One region of the Paenibacillus mobilis genome, then DNA from elsewhere that is predicted to be linked to it. Evidence: a T-box and tRNA genes for the amino acid it is inferred to sense, from the RefSeq annotation. Region 1 holds a T-box; the other regions hold tRNA genes.
The links. The T-box of region 1 lies ahead of AC3ZPD_RS06140 (arginine--tRNA ligase). A T-box ahead of a tRNA ligase gene usually reads a tRNA of that ligase, here a tRNA-Arg.

Region 1 (4,163 bases):
AAAATGACCTTGACAGGGTAGGGGTCATGGGTTCGATCCCCATCCGTCCTATACGAGAGACCCTTGAAGCGTACGCTTCAAGGGTTTTGCTTTTTCTAGAATCATCTTTATTTTCTAGAATCATCAATACCATTTGCTCTAGATCGGCTCTGCATCGTAAGCGCTCGCTTCATACCTTCCTATTTAGTATCCTCTCGATTTTCAACTGTCGGCCCGCCCAATATTGAGAACCCCTTTAAAAATAAAACGTTTTGCATTAAAGTAGGATTAGTACCTAGAGTTATATCTAGGTCAAGCTTTTTTGCCATTTATATCGAAGGGGGTTTTAGAAGTGGCTTATACTATAAAAGATGTAGCCAATACAACGGGATTATCCATATTTACGATTCGTTTTTATGATAAAGAAGGACTCTTGCCTTTTGTTTCGAAGGATGCGTCGGGAAGAAGGATGTTTACGGATTCCGACCTCTCTATGATTCGTACGATCTGCTGTTTAAAGAATACGGGCATGCAAATCAAAGAAATAAAAAAATATATTGATTTCTGCATGGAGGGTACGAGTACGATCGAATCACGAAAAAGCATACTCCGGGAACACCGAAAAAAAATCGTAGCCGATATAGAGGCTCTGAATGAAAATCTAAACCTGATTGATTCAAAACTCGAAATCTACAATTCCCCCAATGCCGCAGAGATTATTAACGGGCAAATCAAAAATGTAGAAGAGGAGAAACGCGAGTGTTGTTTGGCAAATCCTTACGCCAGCCTTACATGTCCTTGAAGCCTACGCTTCAAGGTTTTTTTATTAAATTACGTAAAAAACAATTCGATTGCGGGTTCAAACAGGCCACATCGAAGAGGTATAATCCTTCTCCTTCCAGCGAACACTGGAAATACAAGAAATGGAAGGAGAATGGCCATGAACCAGCAGAAGAACCCATACTGCCGGGTAATTACAGCAGCTGCAGCTGCTTTTGTAGGGGCCGGGCTGCTGTTAGGCTTGACCGGCTGCCAGCCGATGGCCCGCAGCGAAGAAACGCTGGAAATCCAGTCTGCCGCTGACGATGGGGATTCCTCCGAGCTGCCGGTAATCAGCGACGTTTACGACAAGTCCGTAGAAGCGGACGTATACGGGTCGGAGCTGTTCAGGCTCCCTTAGCGGACAGGACGGACATGTACAGAAGCCGCATTTTTATGTATAATAATTCAACTTGAACTCGTACATAGGAGGCTTTTGTTATAATGGCTGCAGTAATTATTCCGGTTAAAACCGAAGACCAGTTGCAAAACTGCCTGGCAATCCGTAAAGAAGTGTTCGTGGAGGAGCAAAAAGTTCCCGTGGAGCTGGAAATTGATGAATTTGATCATATCGCGGACGATGCCCATCATCTGCTGATTGAGCAGGATGGAAAGTATGCGGCAACTGGCCGGATTACTTATTACAAAGATAATGCCGCTAAAATCCAGCGGGTTGCGGTTCGCGAAGCTTTCCGCTCCAAAGGCATCGGCAAAGTGCTGATGATTGGCCTTGAAGAGCTGGCCCGCGAGCTTGGCTTTGAGAAAGCGGTGCTGGACGGACAGCTTCATGCCGTTCCTTTTTACGAGAAGCTGGGGTATGCCATCATCAGTAAGGAGCCGTTTGACGACGCGGGCATCCTGCATCACCGGATGGAGAAAAAGCTGTAACTCCCCGCATAATCTGCCAGCTTGCGGACAGAATAAGGTTATCCTTCCTATAAGGAAATTCCACATCAAGGAGAGATGATGATGGCATTGCCTACAAGAGAAACCTTTATTGCGGTTCAAAAAAACGGTGACGGCGATCTGACCGCCTTCAAAACGTCAAGCGGCCGGGTGCTGAACTACGAAGAGGCGCTTCGTGAAGTGCAGGCCGGAGCCATTGCCGGCGTGAATACGTTCAAAGGCAGAGACGGCGAATTTTATATTCGCGGGGACGCGGACGGCGATCCGACAAACAATCTGGATGCGCTGCCGGGCTTTTGATTAATATAGCCCGTTCCAATCACTATTTATATAGAAACAAAAGGGCATGACGGCTAAAACCGGGATGCCCTTTTTGCATGAATCCATCCTCATAAGAAACGTAGACTTTTTAAGGTTGCTTTTTCTGCCGGTCTTTTTTATAATGTTCAGAAATCATTAGATAAAGTCGTGGATCGGGAGAGTAACCGAAACACCAACGTTCAAGCGAGCCGGGAGGGTGGGAGCCGGTACGGGGGTATTCGGCGAAGCGGACCCGGGAGACGGGCTGCCGAACAAGTGCAAGATGTAGGCCGCCCCGGCGCAAACCGTTATTTGTTCAAGCGGCCTGACCGTTCAGAGGAGTGATTAAACGCTAACTTTGTCCGGCGACGGCAACAAGAGTGGCACCGCGAGTCCCTGTCCTCGTCTCTTACCAAGAGACGGGGATTTTTTGCGTTCATTCTATTAACGGTAAAGGGGACTTCGGTATGTTAAACACATGGGTGCAGCAATTTGTGGAGTCGGGGGTACGGGAGGCCTTCGTGTTTCTTGACCCGTTGGGTTCGGAGGAACAAGCGGGAAAAGGAGAGAACAGTCCGGTATGGAACGTTCAGGTCGAGCGGCCCTCAAGGCTTGAGCACGGGGATTTTTCCACCAACATCGCTATGCAGCTGGCGAGGCTGCTCAAACGTTCGCCGATGCAAATGGCGGAGCAGATTTGCGCCGTGCTGACGGCCAGGCAGGAACGGCTGGTGTCCAGAATTGAAGCCGTGGCGCCGGGTTTTATCAATCTATTTATCAACTGGAGCGAATGGGCGGGGACGCCGGTACAGCCGGAGAAGCCATTTTTCCAAAAAATCGTTGTGGAACATACCTCGATCAATCCTAATAAATCCGCTCATATCGGGCACCTGCGCAATTCCTGCATTGGCGATACGCTGGTGAGAATGCTCAGAAAAACCGGGGCGGAGGTGGAAGTGCACAACTACATCGACGATTTGGGCAACCAGCTTGCCGATACGGTAGTGGGGCTTTTACACAACCCGGCAAACGGCGAATACACGAGATTCGGCGACTTCTGCTGGGATGTTTATTCGGGTTTGCATAAGCAATGGGATGACAGCCCGGAGCTGACGGCAGAGCGTACCAAGGTCCTGCACGGTCTGGAGCAGGGCGACGGGAATCTGGCCTGGCTTGGTTTCATCACGGCTTCGCAGATCGTTCGGGAGCATCTGGAGGAGATGCGGGAGTTCGGCATTCATTATGACCTGCTCGTCTGGGAAAGCAACATAGTCCGGGAAGGGTTTTGGGATGCGGCTTTCGAACGTCTGCAGCAGACGCCGAGTTTTAGCAAGGAAACGTCGGGCAAGCTGGCGGGGTGCTGGATTCTGAAGTCCATGGAGCCGGAGGCTGAACTAGGGAACGAGTCAGGTCATCGGTCCGGAAACGTACCGGGAAAAGAAGCGCCTGAGGAGGAAAATTCCGCGCATACGTTAGACAAGGTGCTGGTGCGCTCCAACGGGATTTTAACTTATACGGCTAAAGACATTGCCTATCATCTGTGGAAGTTTGGACTGCTAGGCAGGCAGTTCCGGTATGCTCCCTTTGCGGACGGAGTTTGGTCGACGGCGAGACAGGGGGCCGAAGGAACCTTTGGTCAAGCCGGGATGGTCATTAACGTCATAGACCGCAGGCAGGAATACCCGCAGGCGATGGTCCGGCAGTCGCTTGAGCTGATGGGGTACAAAGAGCAGGCGGAGCGTCTGCTTCATGTCAGCTACGGCGTAGTTTCACTCAGCCGCAATGCCGCTATGGAACTGGGGATGGACGTTTCGGACGGAAAATCCTCCTATGCCATGTCCGGCAGGCAGGGAATCGGCATGAAAATTTCCGCCCTGCTGGGCCGGATGGAACAGGTCATTTCCGCCAGCCGTCCCGACCAGGACGGACTGCCGAGCCGGGTAATCGCGGCAGCGGCCATCCGGTATTATCTGCTCCGTTATAATCTGCAGACAGAAGTGGTATTTGACCTGCAGCAGGCTACCGAGATTTCGGGCAACACGGGTGTTTACCTGCTTTATACGTATTCGCGTTCCCTCAGCGTGCTGAACAAGGGGGATTCGGATTCTGAGCATCCGGGAATTCAAAACGATTCTGCTGCGGTCCCGGCGTCTTGGCCG
Region 2 (4,163 bases), on a different contig from region 1:
TGCGAAGTGTTCCAAAGTACGAACGAGCTGCGCAGTGTAGGACATTTCGTTGTCGTACCAAGCTACTGTTTTCACCAATTGTTGGTCGCCAACAGTCAATACTTTAGTTTGAGTAGCGTCGAACAGGGAACCGAAAGTCATACCTTTGATGTCGGAGGATACGATTTCGTCTTCTGTGTAACCGAAAGTTTGTGGATCAGTAGCGGCTTTCATTGCTGCGTTAACTTCGTCCACAGTTACTTTTTTGTTCAGTACAGTAACCAGCTCAGTCAGGGAACCTGTAGCAACTGGAACGCGTTGTGCAGCGCCGTCCAATTTGCCTTGCAGTTCCGGGATAACCAGGCCGATTGCTTTAGCAGCACCAGTTGTGTTAGGGATGATGTTTTCAGCAGCGGCACGAGCGCGGCGGAAGTCACCTTTCGCATGCGGAGCGTCCAAAGTGTTTTGGTCGCCAGTGTAAGCATGGATTGTAGTCATCAAACCTTCTACGATACCGAAGGAATCGTTCAAAGTTTTAGCCATAGGAGCCAGGCAGTTCGTTGTGCAAGATGCACCGGAAATAACGGTTTCAGTTCCATCCAGCGTGTCATGGTTTACGTTGTAAACGATGGTTTTCATGTCGCCTGTAGCCGGAGCGGAGATTACAACTTTCTTAGCTCCGCCTTTCAGGTGAAGCTCGGCTTTTTCTTTAGTTGTGAAGAAGCCTGTGCACTCCAGAACGATGTCAACGCCTAGGTCGCCCCAAGGAAGTTCTTCAGGGTTGCGGTTAGCGAGAACTTTAACTTCTTTGCCGTTTACTTTGAAGAAACCTTCATGAACTTCAACTTCACCGTTGAATTTGCCTTGAGTTGTATCATATTTAAGAAGGTGTGCCAGCATTTTAGCGTCAGTCAAGTCGTTGATTGCTACCACTTCGATACCTTCTACTTCTTGAATACGACGGAATGCCAAGCGACCAATACGTCCAAAACCGTTAATGCCTACTTTTACACTCATTGATAGATCCTCCCAAAGAAAAATATTTTTTTATATTTAGTCAGGCCTGATGACCTGAGTAAAACAACGTTGGTTCATACCGTGTCTGCATGCTACAGAGATTTAATGATCTCTTCGGCCGCCGCTTCGTCCGTGATCAGGATGTCCTCCTGCCCGAATTTCAGCACGGCGTGAATGGCCTGCGCTTTGCTGCGCCCGCCCGCAATACCGATGATCGTCTCCGTAGACTTGATGTCCTCGAGCCTTAAACCCAAAGTCAACATCTTATGAACTACGGAACCCTGCTCGTTAAAGTAGTAGCCAAAGGATTCGGCAATGGCTCCGTCTCTTGCGAGTTCTTGCACCATCTCACGATCCAGCTTGCGCCTGCGCGCCATTTCCATAGCGTCTCCGATGCCGTGCACCACGATCCGCGCCTTGCGGATCAAGTCCACAATCTCTTGAATGTTAGGGTCATGGACAAGGGAATCATAGGCTTCACGGCCAAGCAGATCAGGTACATGCAGCAGCCGGTATTCGGCGCCTACCCGTTTTGCCATGCCGGAAGCTATCGTGTTGGCCTGGATTTCCAGGCTTTCGCCAAGACCTCCGCGGGCCGGTACAAACCAGCTTCCTTTAATAGGCGATGCCGGAGGCGTAAGCTGCTCGGCCATAACGGCCAACGTCGATCCGCCGGTTACGGCGACCACGTCATTGTCCCCGATGACTTCAAGTAAAGCTCTAGCTCCTGCACGTCCCAGCTCACGTTTGGCGGTTTCGGCCGCTTCGCAGTCTCCTGGCACCACGACCACCTTCCGCAAACCGTAAGTGTCGCGGATCTTCTTCTCCATTTCGGACAGTCCCAGCAGTTCTTTCGCGAACGGCTTCATCTGTTCCAGCAGCTGGAGGCCCGCCGCACTGACTCTCATGCCCACATTCTCGATTTCGATAAGCCCTTGGGCCTTAAGGAGATCTGTTTCCGCGCGCAATACGCGTTCCGTCATATTCAGGGAGAGCGCAAGCGTGCGTCTTCCGATGACTTCCTCGAGCATGATCTGGTTCAGGATCAGATATCTCTTCTTGAGAACGTCCATGAGATCAGGCAGAAGCTGCTTTTGGATCTCCAACAAATCTCGCAATGTCTTCACTCCTGCGGCTTCGACTATCTCTCTCCATTCCTCTGGTCTTAAAATGTCCCGGGTTAACTTTTTAAGTCCCACTGATATTCTAACCAATTTCTCCTCTTGTTGCAAGTGCATCGTCCGTAGAATGAGCAAGTTTTCCATCCTCTATTCGTAAGACTCCGCAGACCTCTGCAATTGTAATAAATATAGCCGTTTGGGCTTGCTTTTTAATTTGGGAGCGACTATAATAAATTCTGTTGACTTTATTGAGGTCTCTTAAACAAATATGCGCCCGTGGTCCAATGGATATGACGTAGGCCTCCGGAGCCTGAGATCGAGGTTCGATTCCTCGCGGGCGCGCCATTTCAGCTTTAACGGCTTTTAAACAGCCGGGTCTGAAACCTTAATTGATGAAACATCCTATATATGTTTAACCAGAAGTCCGAGGAATCGGGCTTTTTTTAATCCGTTAGTTTGACTTTCTTTGACTTTCTGTTTGAAATTGTTTATGATGTGGTTATTAACAGTGTTGCTGGATATGGAAGGCGGTTTAAAGGGGACTGTTTTGGTCAATCCTGTAATCGCCGGGCCAAACGGGCCCATACTGTTAAACGCTGCTGCCTGTGTATCCCGGGCATTAAGCCTAATACTTACAACTTTAATTCTAGGAGGGTTTTTATCGTGAGTTATATTCCTATGGTCGTCGAACAAAGTAACCGCGGAGAGCGTGCTTACGACATTTATTCCAGATTGCTCAAAGACCGGATCATTTTCCTTGGCTCCCAAGTGAACGACGTTGTGGCCAACTCCATTATCGCGCAAATGCTGTTCCTGGATGCCGAAGAGCCTGGCAAGGACATTCACCTTTACATTAACAGCCCTGGCGGTTCCATTACGGCAGGCATGGCGATTTACGATACGATGCAGTTCATCAAATCCGACGTTTCCACGATCTGCGTGGGCATGGCGGCTTCCATGGGCGCGTTCCTGCTGAACGCCGGCGCCAAAGGCAAACGCTACGCGCTGCCAAACAGTGAAGTAATGATTCACCAGCCGCTGGGCGGGGCCGAAGGCCAAGCGACGGATATCGAAATCCGCGCGCGCCGCATCCTGAAAATGCGCGACAGCCTGAACAAAATCCTGGCGGATCGCACAGGTCAGCCTTTGGAACGCATCGAAAAAGACACCGACCGCGACTACTTCATGACTGCGGCGGAAGCCAAGGAATACGGCCTGATCGACAAGGTGATTGAGAAAGTAAATTCGGAAGGCGTATAAGCCTTCACGGCTTGGGATCATCTGAACCATTTTAAAGCGGTAATCCGCTGCGGTGTGCAACCGGCAGCGGATTACCGCTTTTTCTTTTTCCGGCAGCTCCCCGATCGAACCCTCACCTCCCTCCGCCAAAACCTTATGGTGAAGGGGAATCCCCTCTCGTTGCCCATTTTCACAATTTGGACGACCTTTTTTACAACTTGAATACGTTATTGCAATAGGTCCCCTCTATATTGAAGGAATAGGATTAGCCCCTAACTTAGACAATGGAGACGATAATGGTCATGGAAAAGATATGGATCATAGAGGATGAAGAGGCCATTGCAGAGCTTATCCGGCTAAATTTGAGCCTTCGGGGCACAGCCATTAAAGAAACAACCTCGTATGCTTATACCAGCAATATGTTCCATGTGCTGATCCATCTGGACAATGGCCAAACCGACATCGTGGACGTTGACAGCCATACCGGAGAAGTTTATTCCTATAAAGGCAACGCGGACCAAGGCGAGTTAGACTATATTAAGCAAGAGTCCCAATCGGCCGAGAAAGAGGATACCTCTTCCTATCTGGATCAAAATTAATTAAGTTAGCAGGTATTAAAAAAACAAAGAGCCGTACCCGGATAGAGGCAATCCCTCCGCCGGGTACGGCTGTTCAGATTTCACCTAACTTGAGATAAACCGCGGCTTAGTTGGCGGCAAGCGGGTTTACCCCTTTCGGCAGCAGCGCCGAAAACGGAAGATAATATTCCGGGAAGCCGGCCGCATAAGGCAAATACTCATAAAGCTG
Region 3 (4,163 bases), on a different contig from region 1:
AATTTATCCGCGGTTTGGCGAGTGATTTCGTCGGAGCCGAGAACAAACGGGCAGCGGTTGCAGGTAAAAAAGAGTACAAGGAACCTGGACCCTTCAAAGCTGCCGAGCGTGTAGCGGTTGCCGTCCGTTCCTTTCAAATTAAAATCGGGAGCGGTTTGGCCGATCTCCAAAGTAAAGCTCATCAAACTTGCCTCCTCAGGCAGCGGGAAGGCTGCATTGATTTTAAGATATTATATAGAAGAGATAGAAGAGAAGGGATCTGGTTTCTCTACTTGTTTATTTTACATGCTTCCCCTTTGGAATTCCAATTCTTCCCTACACTTCCCGTCGGAGCGGGGGTTACATTTCCCGAAAGGTATTTACTATATAAAGATAGTTTTGTTTTTTGGCCTCGAACATATCGGATCTTGTCCACATTAACACCTGCGTGAAATGCTCCTTGGAGGCGACGAGGGTGACCAGGTAGCTGATTTTGACCTTGTTGACCTCTCCGCTGATTACGTACTGCAGCGCATTTAAACCTCCTACGGTAATCTGGCGAGGGACCTCCTGTTTGGCGTTGCTGATGGACTGCTTCATATTGTCGCTGACAAGTTTGGAATAGTCGTTGATCGTGGTATTTTGGGAGAAATCCGAACGGTCTTCCTGCAGCACTACAATATAGTCCTCTGTTGATGGGTGAGAGGCCTGAATGCTGGCTCCGGAGGCCAACCCGGCATCTCGGGTCCAGCCTTCGGGAATCGTTATGCTCGCATGCTGATCGCTGCTGGTGACCAGCGTAATGTCGGCGGCGGCTGAACCCAGTACAGGGAGGGCGACTGCCGAACCTGCGGATTTAATCACCTGGAAAGATTGGATGATGGCTTTAAACTCCTCTTTATACCCGGCGAACAAGTCGGAGGTGGACCAGGTAATGATTTGATAAAAGACTCCGTCCTTCTCCGTGACGGCAGCCAGATAACGCACGTCGACGTTTCGGGCCGTACCATAAAATTCGGCGGTTTTGGCCGGGAGACCGTCAATCGTCGACTCTCCGTCTTCAACGAAATGGTAGTTTGACAGGGCGACTTTGGTGTCGGCGAGCAGCTTTCTTTTCATGCTGTCCAAAGTAGCATTTTTAATGAGGTTGGAAGGCAGCTGGACGATCAGACAGTATTTTTCGTTGGATCGGTCCGACACGCCAAGGACAGCGGATTTGTTAAGGGCATCGTCCCGGACCCAGCCCTGCGGAAAAGTCAGACGGAGATTTCCGCCCGCATCTTCGATTCTATTAACAGATTGTGAAGAATAGGAGGCTTTGGAAATGGCGAGCGCCGAAGACTGGGACCGGCTTCCCGATTGAACCCCGCTTTCGGCCTGGCGGTGGATGCCGCAGCCTGCAAGAAACACGACTCCCGCGATCGCCGCAAGGGCCAGCTGGGTTATGCGAATTACCGTTGTTCTCAAAGCGTAACTCCCCCTTATCATAAAGTGGAATGGAAAGGCTTGTCCGGCAAAGAAGAAGTTTCACCGGCTTCCGCTGCTGAACTGAAACCTGACAGAAAGGCCGGCGAAAGCTAGAATCCTGGAAGAAATGAACGCCTATCATCCGAAATATATGAGGCTCTTAGGAGAGTTATGCTATAAAAAGAAGAATAGGAGGATTGCAGATCGGCATCCCTATAAAAAACGTCCCAGTCGGAGTACACTCGCAAAGCTCGTGACTTCGCCCGGCCCTCCGTCCCGAAGGACTCGCTGCGACGAACCCCTGGGGGTTCTCCTCCCAAGGGACGCAAAAAAAAGCCCTCCCGAAGGAGGGCTTTTCTATAAAAAAACGTCCCAGAAGGGATTCGAACCCCTGACCGACGGCTTAGAAGGCCGTTGCTCTATCCAGCTGAGCTACTGGGACAAATAATAAAAGCGTGCAAAAGAGAATATACCATACTTTTGGCGGGTTAGCAAGGAATATTTAGGGCTCAAGGTTTTTCACTTTTGAAAAGGGTGTGATATAATCTACAAATCATTGATGAAGCGGTGGAAGGGTGTGAACTTTTATTAACGGGAATCGGCAGAGCAGCAAAGATAATCTAGTTTTATTCCCCAAAACGCTTGATTATTACCAGGTAGAACTTACCCGGATGCTGGAAACGGAACGTTATGCGGAAGCGGCGGAGCTGCTTCGTTTTCTGCTGCAGTGCGAAGTGCAGGACCAGCGCCATTACGAGGAGTGGGAAGCGCTGCTGAAATGGCTGCAGGAAGCTTTTCCGGCCTCGGGAGCGGGAAGAGGTCAAGGCGGTCCTCAGATGGACGAAACGGATGAAGCCGAGGAAGCGGACTTTGCGCGCAGGCATGCGGAAATGAAATTTGCAGAGGATCGCGGTTATGCGCGGAAACTGCTGGAGACCGTGACGGAGAAACCGTTATCCGAGCATACCTTTTTGGCTTTGGAGCAGTTGGCTTTTATTCAGGCGCCGGAAATCGACGATGCGCTGATCAAGTGGCTGGAGCGGGAGGGGCGGCATCCGATGCTGCAGTTTCGCGTGCTGCAAACCTTGCGGAGACGCGAGGCGGGCGGGGCGGTCCGTTTATGGAGAGGCGGCGAGCTGGCGACGATCGAGATCGACTCGGTGCCGCTGACGCCGGAAGAATTTCCGCCGGCGGTGCAGGATGTGCTGGACAGGGTTGGGCAGGAAGCCCAGGTGCATGATCCGGCGATGTTTTATTTTGCCCAGGAATTTTGGTTCCAGTTTATTATGGGCGTGTACGGGACGGCCGAATATGCTTCCGTGATCCGCGAGGAAGAGGCGTCATTGGACATTTGGGCGGCCGCGCTGCACCAGACCGTGACGGAAAGCCTGCAGGGAGGAAGCAGCAAAGCGGATGAAGAGCTGAGGGCGGCTTACGGCATCACGGATTCCATGCGTTTAAGATTTGAGCAGGCTCATCGGGCGATGAAACAGTTCGCTTCTACCGGCGCTATTTTCTAAGCTGTCGAAGCAGCCCGCAAACCGTCAGAGATCAGGAAAAGATTAACAGTTCCCAGCGTTATTTCGCCCACTTGTAAAATCAACTATTCTTGATTATAATATAATGGTTATTCTAACGTGAAATTCGATAGGACAAGACTGAAAACGGATAACATCACTCGTTTTTCATTGTCAATATGTGAACAATTTTTGGAGGGGAAAGCATAAAATGAAAGCAACTTGGGAAAAAATAGAGAAGAACCTCGGCGTTCTTGAGGTTGAAGTCGAAGCGGAACGCGTAGCGTCGGCGCTGGATAAAGCTTTTAACAAAGTAGTAAAACAAGCAAACGTGCCTGGTTTCCGTAAAGGTAAAGTGCCTCGGCCGATTTTCGAAGCACGCTACGGTGTGGAGAGCCTCTACCAAGACGCCATCGACATTTTGCTCCCTGAAGTTTACGGTGAAGCCGTTGAACAAACGGATATTTTCCCGGTAGATCGTCCTGAAGTGGATGTTGAGCAGTTTGCAAAAGGACAACCTTTTATTTTCAAAGCTAAAGTGACCGTTAAACCTGAAGTTAAGCTTGGCGAATACAAAGGTATCGAAGCTCCGGCTGCTTCTGCAGAAGTAACCGAAGAAGAATTGAATGCTGAACTTGAGCGTCTGCAGCAGCGCCATGCCGAACTGATCGTTGTTGACGAAGAAGCCGCGCAAAACGGCGACACTGTAGTTATCGACTTTGACGGTTCCGTAAACGGCGTTCCTTTCGAAGGCGGTAAAGCAGAACGTTATTCCCTGGAACTCGGCAGCGGTTCCTTTATCCCTGGATTCGAAGAGCAAGTAGTCGGCTTGGCTACCGGCGACTTCAAAGACGTTGTCGTAACTTTCCCTGAAACATACCATGCGGAAGAGCTGGCCGGCAAAGAAGCCGTGTTCAAGGTGAAAGTACATGAAATCAAACGCAAGCAGCTGCCTGCTTTGGACGACGAGTTCGCGAAGGACGTTTCCGAGTTCGACACGCTTGAAGAGTACAAAGAAGACCTGAAGAAAGAACTGGCTTCCCGCAAGCAACAAGAAAACGAATCGGCTCGTGAGTCCGCTATCGTTGAGAAAGTTGCCGAACAAGCGGAAGTTGACATTCCAAGACCAATGGTGCTTGGCGAAGTTCAAAACATGGTTCGCGATTTCGACAACCGTCTTCGCACGCAAGGCATGAACCT

Region 2: it has a tRNA-Arg gene. The T-box ahead of AC3ZPD_RS06140 (arginine--tRNA ligase) is inferred to sense a tRNA for this amino acid. The anticodon was not compared.
Region 3: it has a tRNA-Arg gene. The T-box ahead of AC3ZPD_RS06140 (arginine--tRNA ligase) is inferred to sense a tRNA for this amino acid. The anticodon was not compared.

What each region holds. Positions count from the first base shown of each region.
Region 1 covers NZ_JBZCMS010000002.1:633,086-637,248, reverse strand. Annotated here, with positions in the region: gene AC3ZPD_RS06160 (MerR family transcriptional regulator) at 332-781, shown strand; gene AC3ZPD_RS06155 (hypothetical protein) at 920-1,159, shown strand; gene AC3ZPD_RS06150 (GNAT family N-acetyltransferase) at 1,243-1,686, shown strand; gene AC3ZPD_RS06145 (DUF3892 domain-containing protein) at 1,768-2,004, shown strand; T-box leader at 2,165-2,417, shown strand; gene AC3ZPD_RS06140 (arginine--tRNA ligase) at 2,472-4,163, shown strand, end outside.
Region 2 covers NZ_JBZCMS010000007.1:36,997-41,159, reverse strand. Annotated here, with positions in the region: gene gap (type I glyceraldehyde-3-phosphate dehydrogenase) at 1-996, opposite strand, end outside; gene AC3ZPD_RS14150 (sugar-binding transcriptional regulator) at 1,089-2,114, opposite strand; tRNA gene AC3ZPD_RS14145 (tRNA-Arg) at 2,388-2,462, shown strand; gene clpP (ATP-dependent Clp endopeptidase proteolytic subunit ClpP) at 2,781-3,377, shown strand; gene AC3ZPD_RS14135 (hypothetical protein) at 3,659-3,955, shown strand; gene AC3ZPD_RS14130 (PdaC/SigV domain-containing protein) at 4,062-4,163, opposite strand, start outside.
Region 3 covers NZ_JBZCMS010000005.1:47,865-52,027, reverse strand. Annotated here, with positions in the region: gene AC3ZPD_RS11090 (thioredoxin family protein) at 1-182, opposite strand, end outside; gene AC3ZPD_RS11085 (hypothetical protein) at 340-1,446, opposite strand; tRNA gene AC3ZPD_RS11080 (tRNA-Arg) at 1,815-1,888, opposite strand; gene AC3ZPD_RS11075 (hypothetical protein) at 2,118-2,966, shown strand; gene tig (trigger factor) at 3,175-4,163, shown strand, end outside.